Regions from separate parts of the Nocardioides sp. Z38_18 genome, predicted to be linked through region 2. Evidence: predicted binding sites of a transcription regulator. Region 2 holds the regulator's gene; the other holds the start of a gene.
What was found. Region 2 encodes LexA, which represses DNA repair genes until DNA is damaged. Its sites were predicted from a motif close to TCGAACANNTGTTCGA; they were not measured.
Positions count from the first base shown of each region.

Region 1: the regulator LexA is predicted to act here: its motif matches at 9,436-9,451, upstream of AC4BGC_RS11200 (DUF222 domain-containing protein).

Region 1 covers NZ_JBZAJE010000002.1:15,892-31,052, forward strand. Annotated here, with positions in the region: gene ligD (non-homologous end-joining DNA ligase) at 1-598, opposite strand, end outside; gene ligD (non-homologous end-joining DNA ligase) at 598-1,575, opposite strand; gene AC4BGC_RS11170 (flavin-containing monooxygenase) at 1,644-2,984, shown strand; gene AC4BGC_RS11175 (bile acid:sodium symporter family protein) at 2,981-3,934, shown strand; gene AC4BGC_RS11180 (SDR family oxidoreductase) at 3,931-4,899, shown strand; gene ku (non-homologous end joining protein Ku) at 4,984-5,982, shown strand; gene AC4BGC_RS11190 (hypothetical protein) at 6,133-7,404, shown strand; gene AC4BGC_RS11195 (class F sortase) at 7,439-8,050, shown strand; gene AC4BGC_RS11200 (DUF222 domain-containing protein) at 8,047-9,309, opposite strand; gene AC4BGC_RS11205 (esterase/lipase family protein) at 9,556-10,482, opposite strand; gene AC4BGC_RS11210 (SDR family NAD(P)-dependent oxidoreductase) at 10,551-11,480, opposite strand; gene AC4BGC_RS11215 (hypothetical protein) at 11,523-11,675, shown strand; gene AC4BGC_RS11220 (NAD-glutamate dehydrogenase) at 11,685-15,161, opposite strand, start outside.
Region 2 covers NZ_JBZAJE010000001.1:771,187-786,347, reverse strand. Annotated here, with positions in the region: partial or broken gene AC4BGC_RS03785 (DUF2510 domain-containing protein) at 1-30, shown strand, start outside; gene AC4BGC_RS03780 (hypothetical protein) at 424-594, shown strand; gene AC4BGC_RS03775 (hypothetical protein) at 622-987, opposite strand; gene AC4BGC_RS03770 (nucleotidyltransferase family protein) at 1,555-2,070, opposite strand; gene AC4BGC_RS03765 (vitamin B12-dependent ribonucleotide reductase) at 2,434-5,394, opposite strand; gene nrdR (transcriptional regulator NrdR) at 5,528-6,004, opposite strand; gene AC4BGC_RS03755 (hypothetical protein) at 6,402-6,713, shown strand; gene AC4BGC_RS03750 (hypothetical protein) at 6,799-7,092, shown strand; gene AC4BGC_RS03745 (DUF6318 family protein) at 7,201-7,758, shown strand; gene AC4BGC_RS03740 (hypothetical protein) at 8,142-8,573, shown strand; gene AC4BGC_RS03735 (lysoplasmalogenase) at 8,615-9,304, shown strand; gene AC4BGC_RS03730 (LysM peptidoglycan-binding domain-containing protein) at 9,697-10,257, opposite strand; gene lexA (transcriptional repressor LexA) at 10,551-11,357, shown strand; gene AC4BGC_RS03720 (hypothetical protein) at 11,402-13,552, shown strand; gene AC4BGC_RS03715 (ATP-dependent DNA helicase) at 13,589-15,161, opposite strand, start outside.

The DNA.
Region 1 (15,161 bases), on a different contig from region 2:
GGGTGCGCTTGCGGTCCAGCCCGGCGTACAGGTGCAGGCCCTTGGAGCCGCTGGTGACCGGCACGCAGTCCAGGCCCTCGGCGGCGAGCCGCTCCCGGACGAGCAGCGCCACCTGGGCGCACTCCCCCAGCCCGGCCGGCTCGCCGGGGTCGAGGTCGATCACGAGGCGGTTGGGGTTCTGCACCCGACCGCGCTTGGTCACGGTCCACTGGTGGACGTGCAGCTCCAGCGAGGCCAGGTTGACCAGCCAGGTGAGGGTGGCCAGCGAGTCGATCACCGGGAACTGCAGCTCCCCCTCCTCCTGGCTCTGCGTGCGCGAGCCCGACGTCGGGACCGTCACGGTGCGCACCCAGGAGGGAGCGCCGCTGGGCACGTTCTTCTCGAAGAACGACTTGTCGCCGGTCCCGTGGGGCCACCTGATCCGGGTCACGGCCCGGTCGGCGAGGTGCGGGAGCATCACCGGCGCGACCTGGGCGTAGTAGTTGAGCACCTCGGCCTTGGTGGTCCCGGTCCGCGGGTACATCACCTTCTCGAGGTTGACCAGCGTGAGGCGGTGCCCGTCGACCTCGACGGGCGTCTCGGTGCGCTTGGCGGCCATCAGGCCCCTTCCTCGTCAGGGTCGGTCAGGTCTGCGGGGGTCAGGTCCTCGGGCGTGAGGTCGGTGCGCACGCCGCGGTAGGCCGGCTGGCGCAGGCGCCCGTCGGTGGTCAGCCGGAGGTACTGCACGTCGACCACCAGGCTCGGCTGCACCCACACGGTCCCGACCCGGTCCAGCCGGGGCAGCGTCTCGGTGAAGGGCGAGTCCTCGACCACCAGCGGGGTGAGCAGCTCGGTGAGCAGGACACCGGCCTTGCCGGCGATGCCGCTGCCGACGCGGCCGCGGAACTGCAGCCCGGCCGGCGTGGGCACCCCCACCAGCACGGCCCCCATCCGGTGGGTGCTGTCGGTCTCGTGGCGGAAGCCGCCGACGACGAAGGAGCCGGTCGGGCGGATCGGGAACTTCAGCCAGTCCTTGCTGCGCACGCCGGGCCGGTACGGCGAGGAGAGCCGCTTGCTCACCACTCCCTCGAGGCCCTGCTCGGTCGCCGCGTCGAGCAGCATCTGCCCGTCGTCGTACGCCGCGGGGACGTGCCAGGCGCCCATCCGCCCGGGGACCGTGTCGAGGCCGAGCTCCTCGAGGTGCTCGCGACGCTCGGAGAGCGGCAGGCCGGTGAGGTCGCGACCGTCGAGCCGCAGGACGTCGAAGACGACCAGCGTGACCGGGTTCGTCTCGGCGAGGCGGCGCGCCCGGTTGGCGTCCTTGACGTGCATCCGGTCCGCCAGCGCACCGAACGACGGCACCCCGTCCCCCAGGGCGACGACCTCTCCGTCGAGGAGGAGGTCGTCGGTGACCTCGCCGACGGCCTCACCGATGGCGACCAGCTCGGGAAAGGAGACGGTGACGTCGTTCTCGTTGCGCGACCAGATCCGGGTGCGGCCGGCGGAGACGTCCACCAGGACACGCATGCCGTCCCACTTGACCTCGTGGGACCAGCCGGCACCCGTCGGGACCCGGTCGCCCTTGGTCGCGAGCATCGGCAGCACGCGGTCATTGTGGCAGGAACACTCGCACGCAGCTTCACAACGTGGTGCAGACTGCGCACGTGGAAAGTGCACTGAGCTACGCCATTATCGGGGCCGGACCCTCCGGACTGGCTGCTGCGCGCAACCTGCAGCGCTTCGGGATCCCCTGGGTCGGCTACGAGCTTGCGGACGATGTCGGCGGGCTGTGGGACATCAACGGGCCGCGCAGCACCGTCTACGAGTCGGCGCACCTGATCTCGTCGCGGACCACGACCCAGTTCGCGGAGTTCCCGATGAAGGAGTCGGTGGCCGACTACCCCAGCCACCGGGAGCTGCTGGAGTACTTCCACGACTTCGCCGACCACTTCGGCCTGCGCGAGGGGTTCTGCTTCGGCACCGAGGTCGAGCGGGTCGAGCCCGTCGCCGGCGAGGCCGGGGGCAGGTGGGCGGTCACCGTGAACGGTCCCGAGGGCCGACGTACGACGCAGCACGCGGGCGTCCTGGTCGCCAACGGCACCCTCAGCGAGCCGAACGTGCCGGAATTCGAGGGGAAGTTCGACGGCGAGGTGCTGCACACCAGCGCCTACAAGAGCGCACAGGTCTTCGCCGGGAAGCGCGTCCTGGTGGTCGGGGCCGGCAACTCCGGCTGCGACATCGCCGTGGACGCCGTGCACCACGCGGCCTCGGTCGACCTGAGCGTGCGCCGCGGCTACCACTTCGTGCCGAAGTACCTGTTCGGCAAGCCCTCCGACACCCTCAACCAGGGCAAGCCGCTGCCGGCGCGGGTCAAGCAGGCGATCGACAGCCGGGTGCTGAAGCTGTTCACCGGCGACCCCACCCGGTTCGGCTTCCCGGCGCCCGACCACAAGATCTATGAGTCGCATCCGATCGTGAACACGCTGGTGCTGCACCACGCCGGGCACGGCGACCTGCAGGTCCGCAAGGACATCGACCGGCTCGACGGGAGCGGGGTCGTGTTCGTCGACGGGTCACGCAGCGACTACGACCTGATCGTGCTGGCCACCGGCTACCGGCTGCACTACCCCTTTGTGGACCACGCGCTGCTCGACTGGACCGGCCCGAACACCGGGAGGGCACCCGACCTCTACCTCAACGTGTTCAGCCGCCGGGACCCGAACCTGTTCGTGCTCGGCATGATCGAGGCCTCCGGCATCGGTTGGCAGGGCCGCTACGAGCAGGCCGAGCTGGTCGCCAGCGTGATCAGCGCGCGGCAGGCAGGCGGGTCGGGGGCGAGGTCGGACAGCCTCGCCGGGTTCGAGGAGCGGCTGCACGGCCCCGCGCCGGACCTCTCCGGTGGCTACTCCTACCTCGGCCTGGAGCGGATGGCCTACTACGTCAACAAGGACGCCTACCGGGGCGCCGTACGCCGAGAGATCGAGCGCCTGGAGGTGCACCCATGAGTCCGCTGCTGACCATGCTCGCGACCGATGTCGACGACATCAAGATCATCTTCAACGAGTCCTCGCTGACCACCCTGAAGATCGTGATCGGCCTGATCCTGTTCGGGATCGCGCTGGACACCGACGTGGAGGACTTCAAGGCCGCCGCCCGCAGGCCCGGGACGATCACGATCGGCGTGCTCGCACAGTTCCTGCTCCTGCCCGCGATCACCTTCCTGCTCACCCTGGCCCTCGACCTGCGCGGCTCGGTCGCACTCGGCCTGATCCTGGTCGCGTGCTGCCCGCCCGGGAACGTCTCCAACATCCTCACCCACCGTGCCGGGGGCGACGTGGCGCTGTCGGTGTCGATGACCGCGGTCAGCAACGTGCTGGCGATCTTCCTGATGCCGTTGAACATGGCGTTCTGGGGCGGTCTGCACCCGACCGGCAGCAAGCTGCTCGAGCGGATCGAGCTCAGTCCCGTCGACATGCTCGCCGAGATCGCGCTCGTGATCGGGATCCCGTTCGTCCTGGGCGTCGCCCTGGCCAAGCTGGTCCCCAACTTCGCTGCGGCAGCGCACAAGGTCGTGGGTCCGATCTCCTTCATCGGGCTCGGGGCGATCATCGTGATCGGTGTCGCCAAGAACTGGGGCATCTTCGTCGACTACATCGGCGTCGTGCTGATCGCGGTCTTCCTGCACGACGCGCTCGCGCTGCTGCTCGGCTACACCATCGGACGCGGCACCCGGCTGCCCGCGACGAGCACCAAGGCGATGACCTTCGAGGTCGGCATCCGCAACGCGGGCCTGGGGCTGCTGCTGGTGTTCACCTACTACGACGGCCTCGGCGGGATGGCGCTCGTCGCCGCCTGGTGGGGCATCTGGGACATCATCGCCGGCCTGGCCGTGGCCATCGTCTGGCGCCGACGCTCGGCGAACCGGTCCCTGCCACGTGAGGCGGCGCCAGCATGACGGATGTTGGCATGAGGGTGCTGGTCACCGGTGGCAGCGGCTTCCTGGGCACCTCGGTGGTGCGCGGGCTGGCCGACGCCGGGCACGAGGTCACCAGCGCGGACCTGCGGGTGCCGCAGATCCCCACCGCGGGCGTGCGCCACGTCGTGATGGACGTCCGTGACCCTGCGGTGGTCGACGAGGTCATCGGTGAGAGCCGCCCCGAGGTGGTGGTGCACCTCGCCTCGATCGTCACCCCCGGCAAGGACTCCTCCCGCGAGCTGGAGCGCGCGGTCGACGTCGACGGCACCCGGCACGTCCTGGACGCCTGCCTGGCCCACGGCGTACGCCGGATCGTGGTGTCCTCCAGCGGCGCGGCGTACGGCTATCACCCGGACAGCCCGGAGTGGATCACCGAGGACCAGCCCGTGCGCGGCAACCCGGAGTTCGCCTACTCCGACCACAAGCGCCTCGTGGAGGAGATGCTCGCCGGGCTGCGAGCAACGCACCCCGAGCTGGAGCAGGTCGTGCTGCGGATCGGGACGATCCTCGGGGAGCGCGTGGACAACCAGATCACCGCGCTGTTCATGCGCCCGCGGCTGCTGAAGATCCGCGGGTCGAAGTCGCCGTTCGTGTTCATCTGGGACACCGACGTGGCCGCGATCATCCAGCGAGCCGTGACCGGCCCGGTGACCGGCATCTTCAACGTCGCCGGCGACGGTGCGCTCACCGTGGACGAGATCGCCGCCGCCCTCGGCAAGCGCACGCTGACGCTCCCGGAGCCGCTGCTGCGCGCCGCGCTCGCGATCGGCAAGCGGCTCGGGTTGACGGCGTACGGGCCCGAGCAGACGAAGTTCCTCCAGTTCCGACCGGTGCTCGACAACACCCGCCTGCGTGAGGTGCTCGGCCACGTGCCGACCCGCACCAGCCGGGAGGCGTTCGAGGCCTGGCGGGCCACGCACCCCGAGGCGATGGCTCCCCACTGATCGCTGCGCTCAGGCGGCACTGATTGTTAGGTGCCGCCGGCTGTGCTGATTGTCCCGCTCCGCGGATCAGGGCATCCTGATCACATGCGTGCAATCTGGAAGGGCGCCGTCTCGTTCGGCCTGGTCAGTGTCCCGGTGAAGCTGTACTCCGCGACCGAGAGCAAGGACATCTCGTTCCGGCAGGTCCACGCCAAGGACGGTGGCCGGATCAAGTACCAGCGCACCTGCAGCCTCGACGGCGAGGAGGTCGAGTACGCCGACATCGCCAAGGGCTACGAGACCGAGGACGGCGAGATGGTCATCCTCACCGACGAGGACATGGCCGCCCTGCCCGCGAACAGCAGCCGCGAGATCAGCGTGGAGAAGTTCGTGCCCAGCGAGCAGATCGACCCGATGCTGTTCGAGAAGTCCTACTACCTCGAGCCGGAGAAGTCCGGCGCCAAGCCCTACGCGCTGCTGCGTGAGGCGCTGGAGGCCGCGGACCGGATGGCACTGGTGACGGTGTCACTGCGCAACCGCACCTCGCTGGCGGTGCTGCGCGTGCGCGACGACGTGATCGTGATGCAGACGATGATGTGGCCCGACGAGATCCGCGAGGCCGACTTCGGCTCGGTCGACACCAGCGAGGCCAAGCCCGCCGAGGTGAAGATGGCCAAGATGCTCGTCGAGACCCTGGCCGGCGACTTCGATCCTTCGGAGTTCGAGGACGACTACCGCGAGGCGGTCGAGGAGATGGTCAAGAACAAGATCGAGGGCGGCGAGGTCAAGAGCACCCCCGCGACGAAGAAGTCCTCCGGCGAGGTCGTCGACCTGCTGGCGGCACTGCAGCGCAGCGTGGACGCCGCCAAGTCCGCCCGCGGCGAGAAGCCCGCGCAGGCCGAGGCCGCGGAAGAGGACGAGTCCGAAGAGGACGAGGAGACCGGGGACGAGACCGGGTCGTCGGCCAAGGGCGGGGCGAAGAAGACCGCCGCCAAGAAGACCAGCAAGACCAGCACCAGCAAGAGCACTGCGAAGAAGGCTGCCAAGAAGACCCCGGCGAAGAAGACCACGGCGAAGAAGGCCACGGCGAAGAAGGCGAGCTGACCCTCACTCCCTGAGACGCGCACCAGACGAGATGCGCGAATTCTCCTACCCTGTGCGCGTAACCAACGGGCTCGCGGACCGTTAACCGGGTCATCGAACATCGCTCGAGCCTGCACCGTGCCGGCCCGAGCCTTCCTGGGGAGGAACCAAGTGCGCTCACACCTGCGCCTCGCATCCATCGTCGGAGCCCTCGCGCTCGGCACGGTCGCCGCCACGCCCGCAGTCGCGGCAGCTCCGGTCTCGCAGGCAGGTGCGAACGCGGTCACGATCTCGATCGCCGGCAACGGTCAGGGCACGGGCAACACCGAAGCGACCCATGACGGCACGAGCGAGAAGAAGACCGGCGACGCCTCCCCTCCGCTCTCCGTGCTGAAGAACCAGCAGCTGCTCAACGCCGGTGTCCTCGCCCAGGAGGCCACGGCCACCGTCAAGGACGGCAAGGGGCAGTCGGCCGCCTGTGCCGGTGTCACCGGCAACGGTGGCTCGGTGGTCGCGATCGGCGACTCCAGCTGCATCCAGCCCGGTGACCCGATCGGGTTGTCGCTGAGCAACCTCGACCTCAGCAAGCTGATCGCGATCGACCCGGCCGGCCCGCTCGGCCCGCTGGCAGAGGTCAACGCCCCGCTCCAGCTGATCCTCAGCGAGATCACCGGCCCGCTGCGCGAGGCCATCGCCCAGACACCTCTCGGCACCACCGGCATCACCGGCTCGCTCGGTGTGATCGAGGCCAGCTGCAAGGCAGGCGTCGGCACTGCTTCGGGTGACGCGACGATCGCGAACAGCAAGCTGGTCCTGGACATCGCTGGAACCAAGCTCACCCTGGTGGACCTGCCCGCCAACCCCGCCCCGAACACCGAGGTCGTCGTCGATCTCGACAAGGCCACCAAGGTCATCACCGACGCTGTTGCGACCCAGCTGCGGAGCATGCTGGCTGCCCCGGGCACCACCGGTCCGCTCGCCCCGCTGGCGGCCCTGCTCCCCACGCTCCAGAGGCAGGTCATCGACACCCTGGTCGCTGCGATCCGGACCGCGGTGCTCCAGCCGCTCAGCGACAACCTGATCAAGCTGACCCTGAACAAGCAGACCCGCAGCGGGAACGACTCGATCAAGGTCCGCGCCCTCGAGCTCGAGGTGCTGCCCATCGCCAAGGAGGCGGTTGGCGCCTCGCTCCTGAACCTCCAGATCGGCAACGTCGCCTGTGGTCCCAACGGTCGCGTCGCCCCGGCTGCCCAGGTCGCCGCCCCCGAGGTCGCCGGCCCGCCGGCCGCGATCCCCACGGCCGTCTCCGCCGGCACCGCCACCACGGCCGGTGCCCACGCCGGCCAGGGTGACGGGTCCACGAACGCCATCGTGCTGGGCGCCTTCGCGGTGCTCATGGCCAGCGCGGCCGGGTTCGTCACCTTCCGCCGCCTGCGGGCGTGACGCCGAACGACGCGAACCCGACGGACGTGGCCTCGTGAACGCCTCGGCCTGGGACGCCCGCATCGCCACCTGGCAGACCGTGATGCTGGTGGTCTCCGGAGTGCTCGTTGTCTCCGGCCTCGTGCTCCCCTCACCGAAGGTGGAGGCGAAGGCCGCACCCGGCTACACAGCGATGGCGGCCCCCGCGAAGCCGGTGCGGCTGGTGGTGCCGTCGCTGAAGATCCGGGCGCCGATCCTGCCGATCGAGGTCTCCCCCGACGCGGTCCTCGACCCTCCCCGGAACCCGCGCGACATCGGCTGGTGGCAGCGCAGCGCCCAGCCGGGCGCACCCCAGGGACAGACCGTGCTGACCGGGCACACCGTGCACACCGGCGGTGGCGTGATGGACAACATCGGCCGGATGCGCAAGGGACAGGTGGTCAAGGTGGTCACCCCCAAGGGGACGATGGAGTACAGCGCCACCCGGGTGGTCACCTGGTCGAAGGCCAAGCTCGCCGAGCGAGCCGTGAGCATCTTCTCCCAGGACCGCGGCGGCCGGCGGCTGGTGCTGATCACCTGCACCGACTGGAACGGCAAGTCCTACGACAGCAACATCGTCGTCTTCGCCAAGCCCCTCGGCGTCCGCGAGAAGGTCGACAAGACCTAGCACCGTCTGCTGAACCGCACGTCCCCGTTGGGTAGTCGGCTGGCGTCGTAGCCGTCGTCGTGGGCGCGGTGGTGGTGCCAGGAGCAGAGCAGCACGCCGTCCTTGAGGTCGGTGCGGCCGCCCTTGGCCCAGGCTCTGCCCCAGTGATGGGCCTCGCACCACGCGGCGGGGATGGTGCAGCCCTCCGCCCGGCACTCCTTGTCCCGGATGATCATCGCCTTGCGCTGTGCGGGCTTGAACAGCCGCGAGGACCGGCCGAGGTCGAGCACCTCGGACTTGGTGCCGAGCACTGCCGGGACGACCTTCGCGGTGCACGCCAGCCGCCGGACCGCCCCAGCGGTGAGCCGGTCGGTCGGCCCGAGCTCGCCGACGCCGAGGTCACGGCGCAGGTCCGCGAGCGGGATCGTGACGATCACCGTGGTGGCATCCCCACCGTGGACCGGCAGCCGCTTCGGGTCGACGGCCTCCAGGAGCGAGCAGAACGCCTGGCCGCGGCGTACGTCGACCGGCGCCCGCTCACCAACGCCCGCACTGACTCCTTCGCTCGTGTCCTGGTGCCGCGGCGAGGTGAACGCCTCCAGGTAGGTGTGCAACCGGAGGGCAACCCCGTCGGGGACGTGGATGGTGATCCTCGTGGACCCGTCCCCGAGGCGCTTGCTGACCAGGCTGGTGCGTCGACGTGCGCGGCGTTCCTCGCCGGCCAGCTCCTTGGCCTCCTGCTCCTCGGCGACCTCGGGCGCGACGTGGTCCAGGATCCGCCGACCCAGCACCCGCAGCTCACGGGGACCGAAGTGCGCCGCCTCCGCGACCATGTGCGTCTCCGCGGCCGCCATGATCTCCGCACCGAGCTCGGCGGCCGGCAGGACGTCGAGCGCGCGGGAGATCACCAGCGCCTGGGCCACGTTGACCTCACCGGCACCGAGCGCGGAGCCCAGGTGCTGCCAGCGCCGGTCCAGCGCCACCCCCAACGCCAGGTCGCGTCGGTTGGTCCCGGCATCCGACCGCGTGTGATGGGTGACCAGCGCCGCTGCGTCTCGAGCCCCCTCCTCAACCGCGACGTCGTCGGAGGCGGCGAGCACCCGCAGCTTCAGCGAGGCCAGCTGCGCCTCCACCCGGACCAGCTGCACCAACGCAGCCTTCTTCTGGCCCGGCGTCATGAACTCCACCGCCACATCGGCCGCGGACTTCAGCGCCTCTTCGAGGGTGTCCGCGCACGCCAGCACCGGGTGCAGCGAAGGGCGGTCGAACGTCGAGCTCACCTGACACCTCCTGCACCGACTCGTGACCATGACTGACTGGTCTCACACGTCGATGCAGCACGCCCGTGAGCAGGCGGACCCCCGACTCACGGCGGTCCGGGCCGATCCCTCAGCATCACTATTGGATCGAACCTGTGTTCGATTCTACAGGCGAAGGAATGGATCCGCAAGAGGGCGGATCCAACTGGCTGTGGCAGGCGAACCCATGTGAGGGACCTGGGCCGAACTCCCCCGGAGGCGAGCGGGTCAGGTCCCGGGAAGCGTTCCGAGGCCGGTCACCGCGCGACACCTGACAGGCCGAGCGCCGGCCGGATCGAGAGTGTTCAACACGATGCGTGCGGCATTGGGCGACGCCGCCAGCTGACCGTGCTCGGAGCCGTCCTGCGGACAGACGTCCTGCAGCACGATGTTTCTCATTCCCGGCTCGAGGCCTGACGAGTACGGCACCACCAGTTCGTCGTAGACGGTGACGATGTTGGTGTAGCGGACCCCACTGGCCTTGACGCCGCCCGCACGCATCTTCGTGATGAAGTCGGTTCCGGGCGGGAACTGGCCGCACGCTTGGCACAACGGCGTCGCGTCCTCACGACCGTAGAGCGCCGCGAAGACCTTCGCGGGCTGCGCCACGTTCGTGCCGTGCCACAGCGGTGCAAGCGAGATGTAGTGGTGCACCGAAGACGCCCCACCGAGGAACTTCACGTAGTAGTTCGGCATCAACGTGCCTTGCGAGTGGCCGATCAGATCGACCTTCTCGGCACCAGTCGCCCGCTTGACGCGACCGACGAAGTCTTTCAGCTGCGCTGCGCCGTCCTCCATCGGCCGCAAGCCACCTATGTAGTCGCCGCCGGGGTAGGCAGCGTTGGAGCCGTAGTCCAACGCGAAGACGCAATAGCCCTCGTTCGCAAGAAGCGGCGCGTAGGTCTGCCAGTTCTCGTTGCTGTTCGCGAAGGTGCCGTGGACCAGCACCACCGGCCGTGGATGCCGCTTCGTCGGCGAGCAGGACCAGTCGTTGGCCCCCGGCAGATCACGGGTGATGCCACCCTGGAGGGCGGAGACCAGGAAGTCGTACGGCACGGGGTGGTCGTCCTGCGCCGCCTGGGCCGGGGACGTGAACGGGATGAGGACACTGATCGCGGCCACCAGCGCGAGCCCAAGGGTCGCAACACGTCGCATGGGTGATCTCCTAGGTCGCAGGACCTGACCAACGAGGTGGTCCGCTGCGGGTTACGGCCGCACCCCCTCTACAACGCCACGCTCCCCTGCTCCACGTGCGCCCGGGCCGCGGCCGAGTCCGGCATCCGCGCGGCCATCGTGGCCATCACGGCGTCCATCGCGCGCGGCGCCAGCAGGTTGAGCACCTCGCCGATGCGGCCGACCGCGGTGGAGACGGTGAGCGGCCGGTCCTCCAGCGCGCGTACGACGAGCAGCGCGGCCTCCTCCGGGGTCTTCGCCGGAGCCTTCCGGTAGGCATCGGTCGCCTCGATCATGTCGGTGCGCACCAGGTCAAGCCGCAGGTTGGTGAACGTGACGTTGTCGAAGAAGGTCTCCCGGCCCGCGATCCGGGCGAAGGTGTCCAGCGCCGACTTCGAGGCGATGTAGGCCGAGAACTTCGGTGCCTTCAGCTGGACGCCCCAGGTCACGATGTTGACGACGTGTCCGAACCGACGCTCCCGCATCGTCGGCAGCAGCCCCAGGGTCAGGCGGACCGGTCCGAAGTAGTTGATTGCCATCGTGCGCTCGAAGTCGTGCATCCGGTCGTAGGAGAACTCCAGCGACCGCCGGATCGAGCGGCCGGCGTTGTTCACCAGCATGTCCACGTGCCCGTGCCGGTCGAGCACGTCACGCACCAGGGCGTCGGTGGCCTCGGCGTCGGTGAGGTCGCAGACGTGGCCGTACGCCGCCCCGCCGGCCTCCTCGATCTCCCGGACCACCCGGTCCAGCTCGCCCTGCCGACGGGCCACGCACAGCACCACCGCCCCACGAGCCGCGACCGCCTTCGCCGTGGCCTCCCCGATCCCCGAGGAGGCACCGGTGACCAGCACGACGCGACCGGTCATTGGACTCGGCAGCGGCGCACCGGCCAGCCGCGCGGCGGGTGCCACCAGGTGCCGGCGCACGAGCGCCACCGGCGTGGTGAGCAGGGTGATCGCGGCGTCCACGGGGCCAGTCATGGGCGCAGGCTATCTGCGTGTGCCCGGCGCACCCGGCGCCAGGTGCTGCTCCCGCGCTCACGATCCGGACACCTCGGCGAGGACGTGCGGCAGTCGATCGCCCGGATCAAGGCCTCGCCGTTCATCCCGAAGAAGGACTCCGTGCGCGGGTTCGTCTTCGACGTGGGCACCGGGCTGCTCGACGAGGTCGACTGACCCGGCGCACTACAGCAGTCCCCGCACCACCCGCAGCGCCACGGAGAGCCGCGCGAGGTCGGTGTCCTCCTCCGAGCAGATCTCCTGCAGCGTCCGCACGGCCCGCTCGGTGTCCTTCTCCGGCGGGACGTGGCCGGCGAGCTCCTGGGCGACGAGCTGGGCGTGCACGGCGTGCAAGTCGTCGCGCAGCGCCGCGCGGGCCATCGTCTGCCAGCGGTCCTGGCGCGGAAGGGCGAGGATGCGCGAGACCAGCAGCGGCAGGCCGAGCCGCTCGCCGACCTCGAAGTGCACCCGCGCGACCTCCATCGGGTCGAGGTCGTCGCGCGTGGCGGTCTCCACCACGCTCAGCAGCATGTACGCCGGCTGGCACACCGCCACGTGCACGGCCAGCTCCAACGGCACTCCACGCGCCACGAGGTCGTCGCGCCTGGACTCGAACGCCTCGAGCTCGCGCCCTGTCATCAGCAGCGGCAGCTCGGCCATCACCTTCTCCACCACGACCTCGAACGCGTCCACCAGCGACTCGGCGTCGCCGGAGGCGCGGCGGCTGTTCAGCAGCCAGCGCGAGGCCCGCTCGACCAGCGTGCGGATCTCCAGCCGCATCCGCGTCTGCACCGACGCGTCGAGCCGGTTGTCGAAGGAGGCCACCTGGCGCTGCAGGCGCGCGGCCCCGAAGATCTCCCGCGCCGCGAAGAACGCCCGGGTCAGCTCGGCAGTCGTCGAGGACGTCTCCCCGGAGAGCCGGTGGAAGTAGGTGATCCCGGCGTTGTTGACCAGCTGGTTGACCACCTGCGTGGCCACGACCTCGCGGCGCAGCGGGTGCTTCTCCATCGGGCCGCGGTAGCCCTGCCGCATCTTCGCCGGGAAGTAGGAGAACAGCTCCCCCCGGAAGAACGGGTCGTCGGGGAGGTCGCTGTCGATCAGGTCCTCGGCGAGCACGATCTTGGTGTAGGCGAGCAGCACGGCGAGCTCGGGTGCGGTCAGTCCCTCCTTGGCCTCGAGCCGGCGGGCCACCTCGCTGCGGGTCGGCAGCGCCTCGAGCTCGCGGTTGAGCAGGTTGGCGCGCTCGAGCGTGCGCATCCAGTCCTCGTGCACGTGCAGCAGGGCCGGCGCCTGCGAGGACGCGTTGGCCAGTGCCAGGTTCTGCTGGTAGTTGTCGGCCAGCACGAGGTCGGCCACCTCGTGGGTCATCGAGGCCAGCAGCTCGTTGCGCTGCTTGCGGGTCAGGTCACCGTCGGTGACCACCCGGTCGAGCAGGATCTTGATGTTGACCTCGTGGTCGGAGGTGTCCACACCGGCCGAGTTGTCGATGAAGTCGGTGTTGATCCGGCCACCGCGGGCGGCGTACTCGATCCGGCCGCGCTGGGTGAACCCGAGGTTGCCGCCCTCCCCCACGCACCGGGCGCGCAGGTCGCCGCCGTCGACGCGGATCGCGTCGTTTGACTTGTCGCCGGCCTCCGCATGGCTCTCGCGGGCGCTCTTCACGTAGGTCCCGATGCCGCCGTTCCACAGCAGGTCCACCGGTGCCACCAGGATCGCGCGCATCAGCTCCGCCGGGGTGAGCTTGCGGGCCTCGACCCCCAGCGCTGCCTGCACCTCGGCGCTGAGCGGGATCGACTTGGCGCTGCGCGACCACACGCCGCCTCCCTCGGAGATCAGCGAGCGGTCGTAGTCCTGCCACGAGGAGCGCGGCAGGTCGAAGAGCCGCTTGCGTTCGGCGTACGACGTGGCCGCGTCCGGGTTCGGGTCCAGGAAGATGTCGCGGTGGTCGAAGGCTGCCACCAGGCGAGTCCGCTCGGAGCACAGCATCCCGTTGCCGAACACGTCACCGCTCATGTCACCGATGCCCGCGGCGGTGAAGTCCTCGTTCTGGCAGTCGATGCCCATCTCGCGGAAGTGCCGTCGCACCGAGACCCAGGCGCCCCGGGCGGTGATCCCCATCGCCTTGTGGTCGTAGCCGACCGAGCCCCCGGAGGCGAACGCGTCCCCGAGCCAGAACCCGTAGTCGGTCGCGATCTGGTTGGCGATGTCGCTGAAGGTCGCGGTGCCCTTGTCGGCCGCGACCACCAGGTAGGGGTCGTCGCCGTCGTGGCGGACCACGCGCGCCGGCGGGACGACCACGCTGCCCTGCGGCCCGTCGACACGGTTGTCGGTGAGGTCGAGCAGGCCGGAGATGAACGAGGTGTAGCAAGCGACCCCCTCGCGCATCCAGGCGTCGCGGTCGGACGGGTCGGGCAGCTGCTTGCAGAAGAAGCCGCCCTTGGCCCCCACCGGCACGATCACGGTGTTCTTCACCATCTGCGCCTTGACCAGCCCGAGCACCTCGGTCCGGAAGTCGTCGCGTCGGTCCGACCAGCGCAGCCCACCACGGGCCACCGCCCCGAAGCGCAGGTGCACCCCCTCCACCCGGGGCGAACAGACGAAGATCTCGAACCGGGGACGCGGCTCGGGGAGCTCGGGCATGGCGGCCGGGTCGAACTTCAGCGCGAGCCGGTCCAGGGGCCGGCCGTCCGCGTCGGTCTGGAAGAAGTTGGTGCGCAGCGTGGCCTTGATGCTGGTCAGGTAGGACCGCAGGATCCGGTCCTGGTCCAGGCTGGTCACGTCGTCGAGCGCGCGCAGCACCCGCGACTCGAGGTCCGCGCACATCGCCGTACGGCTCTCGCTGTCGGCCCTCAGCTGGCCGTTGGCGTCCCCGTTCGCGTCCCCGGTCCCGCCCCGGCCCCGGTCCGCAGCCGGCGACCCGGGGTCGAAGCGCGCCTCGAAGAGCCGGACCAGGTAGCGGGTGATCGCGACGTTGTTGCGCAGGGCGTCCTCGATGTAGTCCTGCGCGAACGGGGTGCCGCCCTGGCGCATGTACTTCGCGTAGGCCCGCAGCACGCTCGCCTGCCGCCAGGTGAGCCCGGCAGCCAGGACCAGGGCGTTGAACCCGTCGCTCTCGTTCGCGCCGTCCCACACCGCGGTCACGGTGTCCTGGAACAGCTCGCGCGCGTGGTCGGGCAACGCCTCCGGGTAGCGCAGCCCGAAGTCGTAGATGTAGGACTCCCGGTCCAGGCCCTCGAGCTGGTAGGGCCGTTCGTCGACCACCTCGACGCCGGTGGTGGACAGGATCGGCAGCACCTCGGAGAGCGAGAGCGCGGGACCGATCCGGTAGACCTTCAACCGCGCCTGTCCGGGCGCGGCGCTGACGTCCTCGTAGAGCGAGAGCGCGAACCCCACCTCGCCCTCGATCTCCTCGAGGCGGCCGAGGTCGACGGCACCGCTCTGCGGCGGGTAGTCCTCCTTGTAGGCCTCCGGGAACGAGGTGGCGTAGTTCCGGGCGAGCCGGCTGCCCTGCTCCTCGCCGTACTCCGTGACCACGGCGCTGGTGAAGTCGTCGCGCCAGGACCGGGCCGCCTCCGCGAGCCGCCGCTCGAGGTCGGGCACGTCGGCGTCACCGATCTGCTCACCGACCGGTGGGCGTACGACGAAGTGCAGCCGCGCGGCGAA
Region 2 (15,161 bases):
ATCGTCTGGACCGACCACCGCGCGCCCGCTCCCAGCAGCCCGGTCACTGCCGCCCCGTCGACCCCCCCAAAGGCGGGCTCGGTGCCGAGCACGGGGCTGGTCGACGCGGCCGGCCCCTCCCGCCGCCCCAGGCGTGTGCGTCCGCGCTTGGCGGTGATCGTGGCAGGCACGATGGCCTTGGTACTAGTGGCAGGCGCCGTATGGTGGAGCCAGAGCCGAACCACAGAAGCGACCCAGGACGTTGCGCAAGATAGCCGTGCGGGAGAACAGGTCGGCCCTTGGTTCGTCTACGAACCACTGGTCAGGGACTCTGTACTGCAGTGGAGCATCAACGGACGCAACACCGACAACGTCGAGCATTCGGCTTACACCCAGGTCACGTTCCTCGACAGCGCTGGGCGACAACTGCTCAGCGCCTCGTGCATGAACTCCTCCCCAGGGGAGTTCATCTCCCCCGGCGAGGAATTCACGTTCAACTGCGGGTCCAACGACCAGCACGCCGAAGGTCTCCCGGAGAACTACGAGTCCATCACCCTCCACACGACCCCCGGGTTCCCCGAGAACGCCGAGGAACGATCCGAGATGGGGTATTGATCGTCTCGACCCGACCCGCGTGGGGCATCAGCCGCCCAGAGAGAGGCCGACTTCCCAGTCCTGGGACTCCATCTCCGAGAGCGACATGGTGATCCCTGTGCGACCCGAGGTGCTGATGTCGTAGTACTTCTCCTCGGGGACGTCCTCGACCGTGAACTCGAAGGTGCACACGCCCTCACCTGGCTCACCCCCCTCGAGCTCCCCGGTGGCGATAGTCTCTCCGGCCGAGTCCTTGACCAGTACTGTCTGCCCGCCATAGATATCGTCGTAGCCGCCAGAACCCGAGCACGAGAGACTGCCGGCATCACCAGTCCAGTCGAGGTCCAGGGTCCCTGTGATCGTGTGCTCCGACGGAGTCAGCGCGACCAGCACGACCACGAGCAGCACCAGCACGCCGAGCCCCCCTGCGGCGGCGGCGAGGTAGCGCGGGGATCGAGACTGCGCAGGACCCGCTGACGGTGGTGAGGTCGGCGGGTGCGCAGGCAAGGGCGACCGCGGATACGTCGGGGCGGAAGCTGGCGCAGCACGCTGGGAAGTGACGGGTGGTGCGGTCGGCGAAGGACCGGACCCCGCAACAGGGGGGCTCGCCGGGGAAACGCTGGCGGCACCCGCTCCGCACTGGGGGCAGAACGTGTGCCCTTGCGCCAGCGGGTGCCCGTTCGCGCAGGTTGGTCCGGCGGCACCGGGAGCCGGAGGGGGTGACTGGTCGCTCATCGCGAACCTCTCTGTGCGTGCGCCTCGAGCTGGCCCCGAGGCAAGCGGTACTCACCGGGACCCTAGGGCCGAGAGACGACAGATGCAGCGCCTTTCGCGCAACCGAGGGCCCTGCAGACCTGCCGACACCGAGGACATGCAGATCGTCGCTCCCCCGGCGCCTGAGCCGACGCGTCACCAAGGCGACCCAGATCTGCGCCCGCGATCGAGTGGCACCTCGAGCACGGGGCACCGTCAACCACCACCTCACCCGGCGAACCGCCGCCCGTCGCGCCGGCGACGTGGTCCTGGAGCCGGGCGCGGTCCGCGGTCTGGCCGGGTGGTGCGCCTGGTCCACCTGCGCAGCTTCCTGCTCATCGACGCCGACCGGAGCCGCACCCCGGGGACACCCGGCGCCGCTGATGGCCCCCCGGAGGGCGGGATGAGCCCACGACACTGTGCTGGCCCGCTGACCGCGAGCGGAGCCGCTGCGCGGTCCATGAGGTCCGCTGGGCCGCGCTTGCCGGGTCCGTGGGTGTGCTCGGCCTCGGCGACGATGACCCCGACGTCGACATCGGTCAGCGGGGTGAGCGCGTCACCGTGGGCGACGCTCCCATTGAGGTACACCTCCGACTTGGGGAACTCGGCGCGGAGCGCCGCAGCGAGCAGATCCCGCCGGTCGCGGGCGGCCTCGAGTTCCTCGTCGTCGACCTGGATGTTGCCCAGGGCCCTCTCGAGGAGGTCTTCCAGGGTGGGCTCGGGCTCTTCTTGTCGCTGGTACATCTCATCTCCGAACTGCTGGTTGCCAGACTGCGCAGATCGGTGATCTCATACGGATACCAACACCCGCACCAGACATCACCTGTCTGTGCCACGCGAACCCGGCCCTGCAAGGCCGGGTTCTTGTGTTTCCGGGGACTCGGCGAGCCCCCGGACATCAGATCAAGCACCACCGACATCTCGGTGCTGCGTCGACCCTTGAACAAGTCCGGCCCGGCCTCCCCCGTGAAGGGAAGACCGGGCCGGAAGTGTGAACAGATCATCATCACTATCAATCTCTAGGACTCATAGTCATAGGGATTGGCAGTCATGCAATTCGCTGACAGAACGTGCAACTGACCGCTGACAAACGCGTGCAACTCGACATCAGCTGCAGCCGCTGGTACTCCCGCAGCCCTCGCACACGAAGCAGCTACCAGCAGGCCGCATCTTCGTCCCGCAGGTCATGCACAGGGGCGAGTCAACTGCGACGCCGGTGATCTTCTCGAAGAGCTCGGCGGAGGTGTGGGCCTCCCCCGTGCCGACCTTGGCCGGGACCTCGCGGGACTCGGCGCCGTGGGTGTCCTTAGTCTCGATGACCTCGGCGCGGTTGTCGACGTCGCCAGAGTGGTCTCGGCTGTCCGCTCGCTTCGCTCCCTGCTCGACCACCTGTGAGGCGCCCTTGGCCTCGGCGATGTCGATCTGGATGAGTTCGTCGGCTCCCCCGGTCTCCTCGATGGGCTCATACGAGCCGGTCTCGAGGTGGCGCTGGCGCTCCTCGGCGGAGTAGATGCCGAGCATGGAGCGGTCCTCGAAGGACAGGTAGTCCAGCGCCAGGCGGCGGAAGACATAGTCCATCAGGGACTGGCTCATCCGGATGTCGGGGTCGTCGGTCATGCCCGAGGGCTCGAAGCGCAGGTTGGTGAACTTCGAGACGTAGGTCTCCAGCGGGACGCCGTACTGCAGGCCGATGGACACCGCGATCGAGAAGGCGTCCATCACGCCGGCCAGGGTGGAGCCCTGCTTGCCGAGCTTGAGGAAGACCTCGCCGAGCTCGCCGTCGGCGTGCGCACCGGAGGTCATGTAGCCCTCCGCGCCACCCACGGTGAAGCTCGTGGTCAGCGACTTGCGGCTCTTGGGGAGACGCTTGCGGAACGGCTTGTGGATCTCCACGACCTTCTCGACGACCTCAGGCGTCTCGACTGAGGTCGAGATGCCCTGGTCCTTCTTCGCGGAGTCGGACTTGCCGTCGGAGAGCGGCTGGCCGACCTTGCAGTTGTCGCGGTAGACGGCCGTCGCCTTGAGGCCGAGCTTCCAGGACTGCAGGTAGATGTCCTCGATCTCCTCGACCGTCGCGGTCTCCGGCAGGTTCACCGTCTTGGAGATCGCACCGGAGAGGAACGGCTGGCAGGCAGCCATCATCCGCACGTGGCCCATCGGCTTGAGGGCGCGGGCGCCCATCGCGCAGTCGAAGACCTCGTAGTGCTCGGGCTTGAGGCCGGGCGCGTCGATGACGTGGCCGTTCTCGCCGATGAACTCGACGATCGCCTCGATGGTCTCCTGGGCGTAGCCCATCTTCTTCAGCGCCCGCGGGATCGTCTGGTTCACGATCTGCATCGAGCCGCCGCCGACGAGCTTCTTGAACTTGACCAGCGAGAAGTCCGGCTCGATGCCGGTGGTGTCGCAGTCCATCATGAAGCCGATGGTGCCGGTGGGCGCGAGCACGGAGGCCTGCGCGTTGCGGAAGCCGTTCTTCTCACCGAGCTTCTGCACATCGGCCCAGGCCTTCGTCGCCAGCTTGTGTACGCCGGCGTCGTGCACGCCGAGGGTGCGCACCACGTCGTTGGCGGCCTGGTGCTTGCGCATGACCCGCTTGTGCGCGTCGGCGTTGCGGGCGTAGCCGGCGTACGGGCCGACGACGGCAGCGAGCTCGGCGGAGCGGCGGTAGGACTGGCCGGTGAGCAGCGAGGTGATCGTCGCAGCCATCGCGCGGCCACCGTCGGAGTCATAGCCCAGGCCCATTGCCATCAGCAGGGCGCCGAGGTTGGCGTAGCCGATGCCGAGCTGGCGGTAGTTGCGGGTGGTCTCGCCGATCGGCTCGGTCGGGAAGTCCGCGAAGCAGATCGAGATGTCCATCGCGGTGATGATGAAGTCGACCGCCTTGGCGAACAGGGCGGCGTCGAAGGTGTCGTCGTCCTTGAGGAACTTCAGCAGGTTCAGCGACGCCAAGTTGCACGAGGAGTTGTCCAGCGACATGTACTCCGAGCACGGGTTGGACGCGGTGATCCGGCCGGTCTCGGGGTTGGTGTGCCAGTCGTTGATCGTGTCGTCGTACTGCAGACCCGGGTCGGCGCAGGCCCAGGCGGCCTCGCTGATCTTGGTGAACAGCTCGCGGGCGTCGATGGTCTCGATGACCTCGCCGGTGCCGCGCGAGCGCAGCCCGAACTCAGTGCCGTCCTCGACCGCACGCATGAACTCGTCGCTGACGCGGACCGAGTTGTTGGCGTTCTGGTACTGCACGCTGACGATGTCGGCGCCGCCGAGGTCCATGTCGAACCCGGCGTCGCGCAGGGCGCGGATCTTGTTCTCTTCCTTCGCCTTGGTCTCGACGAACTCCACGATGTCGGGGTGATCGACGTCGAGGACGACCATCTTGGCCGCACGACGCGTGGCGCCGCCCGACTTGATGGTGCCCGCGGAGGCGTCGGCGCCGCGCATGAAGGAGACCGGGCCGCTCGCCGTACCGCCGCTGGAGAGGAGCTCCTTGGAGGAACGGATCCGGGAGAGGTTCAGGCCGGCACCGGAGCCGCCCTTGAAGATGAAGCCCTCTTCCTTGTACCAGTTCAGGATCGAGTCCATCGAGTCGTCGACCGAGAGGATGAAGCACGCGGAGACCTGCTGCGGCGACGGGGTGCCGACGTTGAACCACACGGGAGAGTTGAACGAGAAGTACTGGTTGACCAGCAGCCAGGTGAGCTCGTGCTCGAAGAGCTCGGCGTCGGCGGGGGTGGCGAAGTAGCCGTTCTCCTCGCCGCTGCGGGTGTAGGTCTTCACGACCCGGTCGATGAGCTGCTTGAGGCTGGTCTCACGGGCCTCGGTGCCGACGGCGCCGCGGAAGTACTTGGTGGTGACGATCGTGGAGGCGTTCACGCTCCAGGTGCTGGGGAACTCCACGCCGCGCTGCTCGAAGACGACCGCGCCGGTCTTCCAGTTCTGCTGGTGGACGTCGCGGCGCTCCCAGGTCAGCTCGTCGTAGGGGTGCACACCCTCGGTGGAGAAGACCCGCTCGATCTTCAGCCCCTTCTTGTTGCGCCCGCGTGCTCCGGTCCCGGTCACCGTTTCCGTCATGTTCCCCTGCTCCCTGATTCGTTTCGCGTCGTCGTACTTCTCGAGTGCTGCTTGTCTTCGTCTTGCTGCGTGTTGCCTGCTGCTGGTTGCCCAGCGCGGTCGCTTCCCCACGACCACGCCGGGCGGTCTGTGGTCAGCCCGTGGGCTGAGGTTGTACGGCGTTCGGCCGGTCGAGCCGGAGCATCGCGATCTCGGTCTCGAAGTCCTCGGCGGACTCGAACGCGCGGTAGACGCTGGCGAACCGGAGGTAGGCCACCTCGTCGAGCTCACGCAGCGGACCCAGGATGGCCAGGCCGATCTCGTTGGCCGGCACCTCCGCGAAGCCGACGCTGCGCAGGGTGTCCTCGACGGTCTGGCCGAGACGGGCCAGGTCGTCCTCGGAGACGGGCCGGCCCTTGCACGCCTTGCGTACGCCGGCGACGGCCTTCTCACGGGTGAACGGCTCGGAGGTGCCGCTGCGCTTGATCACCGAGAGCTGCATCTGCTCGACCGTGGTGAACCGCTTCTCACACGTGGGGCACGAGCGCCGACGACGGATGGAGGAGCCGTCGTCGGCGACCCGTGAGTCGAGCACCCGGGTGTCTGAGTTGCGACAGAAGGGACAGTGCATCCGGGGCTCCTCTCAGGGGGTTCTCGTGCCACTTGTCAGGGCTCCACACAGGTCCAACCTGTGTGTTCTCCTGTGGATTCCGCGGTGGATAACCCGGGTTTCTGTGGGAAACCCCATCTGTCCTGTGCGACTAGATGTGGATAACTACAACGGTGTAACTACTAGATGTAGTGGTAACCGTACGCCTGCGGCCCGAGGGGTGCAACACCATCAGGGAAACGAATCCGGGCCGATGCCGGGCTGCTCGCGTTGTCGCAGGTCAGAGCGCGGAGGGCCGGTTCGAAATAGTCATTTCGGGTGGTCTGTACCCACCCGTTCGTCCGTCCGTTTTGCGGCGTACGGCCGTCCTGTGGATCAGCACTCCCTGTGGATCGTCGTTCTGGGTGAAGATGAGCCTGTGGACACGCAGGAAGGGACGCTGACACCGGGGGACGAGGCACGTCCACCGGGCCTGCGTGTGCTCGGGCTCGCCCTGGCGGTCACGGCGACGCTGGTCGCGTGGGGCGTGCTGGTGTACGCCGCGATCGACTTCGGCGGCGAGGCCCGTGCCGGCCGGTCGGTCGCCTGGGTCCTCCTGGGCATCACCACGATCGGTGCCGCGACGTGCCTGTTCGCAGCCCTGCTGCTCGGCACCCGGCTCCTCGCCGCGGTGCAGGGGCGCCCCGTCCCCGCGCGCCCCAAGGGTGGGCGTCGACGAGCCGGTCACTAGCGCGAGTGGCACCGTGGCCGTGCTCCCTGTCACGCACCGGCCCTGCCGCCACGGGTCTGTCACCGTCGCGTCGTAGGCTCAGCCGGTGAGCAAAGTCGACGCCCTCAGGGCCATGCGCGAGGCCAGGTACGCCCGCGACAGCGCCAGCGGACCCACCCGCCGTGAGGCAGCTGCCGCTGCCGCAGGAGGGGCGCCCGTCGCCCCGCGCGCGAAGGTCACGCCGAGCAAGGCGACGCCGAGCAAGGCCGCCAAGAGCAAATCGGCAGCAGACGACGCGGCAGCCGCACCCGAGGCCGAGCGCTGCGGGCACAAGTCGATGAACGGCCGCTCCTGCACCCGCGACGCCGGTCACTCGGAGAAGAACCACCGCTACAGCTGACCGCGCGCGCGTTGTCCACAGCCACGGATTCGGTCTAGCCACCGCGTTCCGGCAGTAGTTGACTGCCGAGGACTGCAGGCGCGAGCAATCCTGGGCGGTGAGTGGCCAATGCGCACACTGGCACCCCGACTCGCTGCCACGGCGACGCTGCTCGCGCTCCTCGTGAGTGGGTGCGGAGGCGGCAACCCCGAGCCGGCCCCGGCGCCGAAGCCGACGAAGAGTACGTCGCCCTCGGCGAGCCCGAGCGCGCCGGTGATGCCGGAGGCGGCGAAGGCGAAGACGCGCGCGGGGGCTGAGGCGGCCGTCCGACACTTTCTTGCCGCCATGGAGTACGCAGGGGAAACCGGCGACACCTCAGGCTTTGTCGCTACCTACACGGCGCAGTGCACGCGATGTGATGCGATCACTGAGGGAATCCGAGCGACATATGAAGCCGGGGGATCGCTTGAGGGCGGGGCATGGCGACCCACGAGACTGAAGTTCTACGCGATAACAGACGGCATCGCCTATGTGGACGCCGTCGTTGACTATGAACCTCAAACTTGGATCCGCAACGCAAGCGGAAGCCAGACGACATCGCCTGGGCGGCGAAACGTCCTCAAGGCGTTCCAGTTGCGCTGGAGCGAGGAACGATGGCAAGTCAGCGCACTGGATCCGCAGCAATGAAGCTTCTCTCGATAATCGTCATGCTCCACCTCAGCTGGGCCTGGCCCATCGAGGCTGACCCGAAGGTCGGGCCGAGCTCCAATAGCTTCGACACCTGGTCCCGATCAGTGCACCAGCCCTCCACCCGTAGCCCAAAGCGGCAAGCAACTGCGGGAACCATCCCCAGCCGCAGCAACCCCGTTCGATACGAGTACCGCTCCCCCTGCCTACTGTCCAGCGACGGCGACGATCCGATGTGCGCTGCGAACAACTGCGCTCCGGGAGAGAGCCTGGCTCGACTCTGGCGGGTGACGCCTCCGCCGGCGACACCGCTGGACCTGGTCTGTTACGGAGGCGAAGGACCTCCCGCACTTGCCGCCGCTCCCCCGCAGGTGACCGAGGCGATGATCCTGGCAGCGTTCCGGCGGGTCCCGCTGCCGTCGCTTCGCTCGCAGAGCCAGCCGGCGGACAAGACACTGATCAACTTCGACACGATCTTCTTCACGCGGGCCGAGCCGCTGACCCGCCAGGTCACCTTGCTCGGACAGTCCGTGCGTCTCGAGATCGTGCCGAGCCGGTTCGAGTGGGTGCACGGCGACGGGACGACGGCGGTGACCACGACCCCGGGAGCGCCGTACCCGGCCAAGGAGATCGTGCACCGCTATGCCGACGCGCACCGCACGGTCGCGCACCGGGTGGTGGTGACCTGGAGCGCGGAGTACTCCCTCAACGGCGGTCCCCTGCGGCCCGTCAACGGCACCGTGACCACCTCCGGTCCCGCCACTGCACTGCGGGTCGCGGAGGCGAGTCCGGCGCTGAGCGGGCGTGGGCACTGATCAGGTTCGTGCGAGGCCTGCCCGTGCACTAGGTTCCCCCGGTGCGAACGCCGAGAACCTCCACCAGACTCAAGCTCGCCTACGCCGGCTTGGCAGCCACCGACACCTGGCTCTCGGGCCGCCCGGACAGGTGGGCGCACCGCGCCCGTCTGGTGACCAAGCCACTACTGATGCCCGTGCTCGCGGGATCGCTGGCCACCGATCCCCGCGCCCGCACATCCCCCCTGCGCACGACGACGCTCGTCGCCCAGGCGGCCGGCTGGGGCGGCGACGTCGCCCTGCTGCGACCGGGTACGCGCGCGTTCCTGGCCGGTGCCGGGTCCTTCGGTGTGGGACACGTGGCCTACCTGACCGGTTTCCTGCGTCATGGTGGAGCCGGGACGCTCACCGCGGGCCCAGGGGCCCGGGCTGTCGTCGGGACGTGGGCGGTTACTGGACCTGCGATCGCGGTGCTCGCGGGACGCCGGCAGCGCGAGCTGGGCGGCCCGGTGCTCGGGTACTCGACCCTGCTGTCCGCAATGGCGGCCGCGGCGACGATGCTCGATGACGGCCTCTCGCCGACGGCTCGCCGGATGACCGCTGCCGGTGCGGGGCTGTTCCTGCTCTCCGACACACTGCTCGGGCTGAGGGAGTTTGCACTCACTGATCCGCCGGAGGCGTTGGAGACGGCTGTGATGGCGACATACACGGCGGGGCAATTCCTGCTCAGTGAGGGTGCTGCGCGGGCCTGAGCGTGCTGCTCGCCTGGAGTGGTCTCGACTGACCGCTCAATTGGTTCGCTGCTCGACCAGCTTGTGGTGACTGAGGCTTGCCTGTCGCCAGAGTGGTCTCGACTGGCCGCTCACTTCGTTCGCTGCTCGACCACCTTGTGGTGACTGAGGCTTGCCTGTCGCCTGAGTGGTCTCGACTGACCGCTCACTTCGTTCGCTGCTCGACCACCTTGTGGGCGGCTGAGCCTTGCCCGTCGCGTGAGTGGGTCTCGACTGGCCGCTCGCTTCGCTCGCTGCTCGACCACCTTGGGTGGGATGGGGGGCGGGGTGGGTCGAGCGTGTCGGCCCACCCCGCGGGTCCCCCGTGCCGGCGACCCGGGTCGAAGAGGTCGTCGGCACGTCTGGTGCCAAGGTCAGCCGCGCGGGACCGCGAGCTTCTGGCCCTCGGCGATCTGACCACCGGGGAGCGAGTTGAGCTCCTTGATCCGGTGCACCATCGTGCGGATCTCGCCGGGCTGGGCGAGGTCCGCTGCGATGTCGTAGAGAGTGTCGCCGGGGGCGACCTCGATCACCCGGACCGGCTCGGGGGTGCCTCCGGAGAGGCCCGCGGCGGCCCAGCCGCCGAAGGCGGTCATCAGGGCGAGCGCGAGGCCGAGGAAGGTGAGCACGGCGACCACGCGGCCGCGGCGGGTCAGCCGCACCCGTCGGGGGGTGGCCGGACCAGGCTGCGCAACCGGGGCGACCCGGCGCGAGGAGCGGACCCGGCGTGCCGCCGGTGCCGAACGGACCGGACGGGCCGGAACTGCCTCGAGGGCGCGCTGCCCGTAGTCGAGATCGAAGACCCGGTCGAAGTCGACCTCGACGCGGCGGTCGCGCTGCGTCGGGACCGCGGCGCGGACCAGGGCGTCGAAACGCGCGTCGACCTCGTTGGCGGAGGTGGCGTCCTGCGGGCGGTGAATGCTGAGAGTGCTCATCGGTCAACCTTTCGGGGAAGTGCCCGGCCCAGGTGGCCGAGCGGTCGGTTGGCGACCCCTGCTGTGTGTTGATCGATTTCTATCGGCAGCCACTGACAAGTTCGTTTTCCGTGGACCTGCCGGGCTGATCGAGCGTATGTTCGATCGAACACGTGTACGACGTTAGGGCACGTGTTCGAACGAAGCAAGCACCCAGTCGAACAAATGTTCGGCTGATACGACCGACAAGTAGCGCGACACGCCCTTCGAACATGTGTTTGAAGTGACGCATGTTGCTGGACTAGGTTCTCCCCATGGCGACTCGCGATCAGGACCCCCAGAAGCCCACCCGGCTCCCCCGGGCGAAGAAGACCGCCCCGAAGACCACCGCGGCCACGCTCGAGGCGGGAGCCGGCGCCAAGGTCACCGAGCTTCCGGACGCGGCTCCGGACAGCACCGGCCTGACCCCGCGGCAGCAGCGCATCCTCAACGTGCTCCGCGAGTCGATCGAGAAGCGCGGCTACCCGCCGAGCATCCGCGAGATCGGCGAGCTCGTCGGGCTCACCAGCTCCTCCAGCGTGGCCCACCAGCTGCGCGTCCTGGAGGGCAAGGGCTTCATCAAGCGCGATCCCAACCGCCCGCGCGCCCTCGAGGTGTTCATCCCCGAGCTGATGGCCGCGCGGCGTGCGATCGCCTCGGCGGACGAGGCGGGCTACGACCAGACGGGCCTGGGCGACGCCGTACCCACACCCACGATGGTGCCGCTGGTCGGCCGGATCGCCGCTGGTGGACCGATCCTCGCCGAGGAGAAGGTCGAGGAGATCTTCCCGCTGCCCAAGAGCCTCGTCGGCGACGGCACCCTGTTCCTGCTCGAGGTCTCCGGCGACTCGATGATCGACGCCGCCATCTGTCACGGCGACTACGTGGTGATCCGCCAGCAGCCCGACGCCGAGAACGGCGAGATCGTGGCCGCCATGCTCGACGGCGAGGCCACGGTGAAGACCTTCCAGCGCCGCGACGGCAAGGTCTGGCTGCTGCCGCACAACGATGCCTACGACCCGATCGACGGCACCTACGCCACCATCCTGGGGAAGGTGACCACCGTCCTGCGCCGGATGTGAGACAACTGGCCGGAATACTATTATTTCGGACATATACTGCATGAATGTCCGTACGGTCCTGGCGCGCGTGCGTCATCGCAGTGCTCGCGCTGCTGCTGGTCGCCGTACCCGCACTCCTCGCACAGGACGGGCGTTCGGGCGAGCCGTCCGCCGGCCCGCAAGCCGTCCCGCTCGCCCCGGGAGCCGGCGAAGACCCCTCGACGCCCGCGGGCGATCCCGGCAGTGCGCGTCCCACCCCGGCTGTCCAGGAACAGGCCGTGGGCAGCGCGTCCAAGCCCGACGCGTCGCTCGCGGACAACCGGACCCAGCCTGCCGCCGACCCTGAGCCCCGTGTCCTGCCCGAGCGGATGCAGGGCCGCCCCGCCGTGCGCGCGCTCGGTGGCCGGCTCCCCGCCGTCGCTGCCGGCAACGGACTCTCCCCGGCAGGCTTCGAGGAGCTGCTGGTCGAGGATGACACCGTCTGGCTGACCCCGGAGGGACGTGTCTACTTCGAGGAGGAGGCCCCCGCCGAGGTCACCACCACCTCGGGTGACGCCGCCCCGACCGTGGCCGCGGCGTACGCCGTGAGCGAGACCTTCACCCTGCACAGCCGGCCGGACGCCACCCGCAAGATCTTCCTCGACTTCGACGGGGCCACCGTCACGGGCACCGGCTGGAACACCTCCAAGGGCGGCTCGATCCCCGACGGCGTACACACCGGCTTCGACACCGACGGTTCACCGAGCACGTTCAGTGCCTCCGAGCACGGGTTCATCCAGGAGGTCTGGCGCCAGGTCGCGGAGAGCTATGCCCCGTTCGACGTGGACGTCACCACGCAGGATCTCGGCGTCGCCGCGATCACCAGGAGCTCGGCGAGCGACACCACCTACGGCACCCACGTCGTGGTGACCAGCTCCGAGGCTCCCCGGGCGTCGGTGTGCGGCGGCTGCCTCGGAGTGGCCTACCTCCGCACGTTCGACCTGATCAGGGCCACCCCCGACTACCAGCCGGCCTGGGTCTTCGCCTACAACAAGGGCTTCGACCCGATGACGGTGGCGCAGGCGGCCACCCACGAGACCGGGCACAACCTGGGACTCGAGCACGACGGCACCACGTCCACCGACTACTACGCCGGCACCCGCGCGTGGGGCCCGGTGATGGGCTCCTCGATGAACCGGGCAGTGAGCCAGTTCAGCATCGGGGAGTACGCCAGGGCCAACAACACCCAGAACGACTTCGCCGTGATGCAGTCCAACGGACTCCCGCTGCGCACCGATGACCACGGCGGGACCGTCCAGACCGCCACCGTGCTCACCGCCAGCACGTCGTACGACGTCTCCGGGGTGATCGGCACCCGCACCGACACCGATGTCTTCGCGATCACCCGCTCGTGCGTGAGCGAGCTGCGGGCCTCCGTCACCGGCATCGGCGCCCAGACCGCGCTCGACCTCAAGCTGGACCTCCTCGACGCCGACGGCCGGGTGCTGGTCAGCAACTCCCCCGTCTCCGGCTACACCGGCACCACCGTCCCGGTCTCCACCGGGATGAACGCCTCCCTCGTGCGGGAGCTGGGTCTCGGCACCTACTACCTGCGCGTCGACGGTGTCGGCAACGGCGATCCGCTCACGGGCGGCTGGTCGGACTACGGCAGCCTCGGGCAGTACCGCCTCACCGCGACCGGATGTCCCACCACCCCCACCGACCCGCTCTCGCCGTCGCCGACTCCCACTCCCAGTCCGGGGCCGTCCCCTGCCCCGGGAGCGACCCCGTCGCCCAGCGCCCCGGCGGTGCCGGCGCCCAAGCCGACCCCCGCCCCGGCACCCAAGCCCACTGCGCCGAAGCCCCCCGCCCCCAAGGCCCCGGCTCCCAAGGCCCCGGCCCCCAAGGCCCCGGCTCCCACGGTCAAGAAGCCCACCGCACCGCGCATCGGCGTAGCGGCCGCCGGCGCCCGCCGCGGACCCAAGACCGCGCTGGTCCGCTGGGGTGCCCCCGTCCGCACCGGCGGTGCCGCGATCACCCGCTACCGCGTCGCGGCGTTCCGCCTCAACGCCCGCAACCGGGTGGTGCGCACGTTCACCTCCGGCTACCAGCGGGCGAGCGCGAGGTCGCTGGTGATGCGCCTGCCGGCCGGGCGGTACGTGTTCAAGGTGATGGCCCAGAACAGGGCCGGCTCCTCGCCGTGGTCGCCGGCCTCACGCGTCGTCCGGGCCCGCTGACAGTTCCGGCAGGTCGCGGACTGCTCCGGTTTGGCCCTAGCCCTGGGCCAGCCGCTTCAGCGCCCGGCGTACGACGGCGGGGTCGTCCGTCTGCCACATCGGCGGCAGGCTGGCGCGCAGGAAGCCGCCGTAGCGAGCCGTCACCAGCCGCGGGTCCAGGCAGGCCACCACTCCCCGGTCGGTGGTCGTGCGGATCAACCGGCCGGCCCCCTGGGCCATCAGCAGCGCCGCGTGCGTGGCGGCCACCTTCATGAAGCCGATGACCCCGGCCTTGTCCGCGGCCCGCTGGCGCGCCGACATCAGTGGGTCGTCGGGGCGTGGGAACGGGATCCGGTCGATGATCACCAGCTGGCAGGTGTCACCGGGCACGTCGAGGCCCTGCCACAGGCTGAGGGTGCCGAACAGGTTGGTGTGCGGGTCGCCGACGAACTGCCGGGCCAGCTCGGGCAGCTGCGCGTCGCCCTGCGCCAGCGTGGTCAGGTGCGGCAGCGCCTCGCGGACGTGCTCGGCCGCAGCCTCCGCGGCGCGACGACTGGAGAACAGCCCCAGCGTGCGGCCGTCGGCCGCATCTACGAGCTCGGTGATCTCGTCGAGGTGGGCCTGGGTGAGGCCGTCACGGCCCGGGGGCGGGAGGTGCCGGGCGACGTAGAGGATCGCCTGCTGGCCGTAGTCGAACGGTGAGCCGACGTCGAGCCCCTCCCAGGTGCCCTCGCTCGCCTCGGTCGCCCGATCGGCGGGGCGCAGCCCCAGCGAGGCCGCGACCGCGTCGAAGTCGCCGCCGAGCTTGAGCGTGGCCGAGGTGAACACCACGGTCTTCTCGGCGAGCAGCTTCTCCCGCATCGGTCCGGCCACCTCCAGCGGCGCCACGCACAGCGGGTAGGACCCGCGGGGACGGTCGCTCTTCCCGCCGGAGCGGTCGGCGATCCAGAGCACGTCGCGGTCCGAGCCGGCCGCCATCCGCTCGGCCACCTTGAAAAGCTCCTGGGCCCAGCCCCTGGCCTGGGTGCTCGCCGCGTCGGCGCCACCGCCCTCGCCGCCCCGGGGCGCGTCCTTGGGGAACGCCGAGACGAGTGCTCGCGCCGCGTCGCGCACCAGCACGATCGCGTCAGCGAGCTGCTCGGGCACCCGGTCGATCCGCCCGGGCTCGCTGACCTCGATCGCGTCCCGCAGCCGCTCTCCGGCATCGGCGAGGTCGTCGGCCTCGGGCCCGTCGACGTGGCGCTGGGAGCGGCGCGCCGTACGGTCGATCTCGAAGACCGAGAGCTCGTCGGTCGCTGCCTGGGTCACCCGCGAGACGAGCTCGTGCGCCTCGTCGATCACCGCGACGTCGTACTCCGGGATCATCGGCACGCCCTCGATCGCGTCGATCGCCAGCAGCGAGTGGTTGGTCACGATCAGCTGCGATCGCGCCGCCTTCTCCTTGGCGCGCTCGGCAAAGCACTCCATGCCGTAGGGGCACTTGGCCGCCCCCAGGCACTCCCGGTGGCTCACGCTGACCTGTCGCCAGATGCGGTCGGTGTGCCGCGGCGCATGGTCGCGCTCACCGGTACCGCTCTCCCTGGCCTCCTCCTCGACCCACTCGCGCAGGGCGAGGACCTCGGCGCCCTGC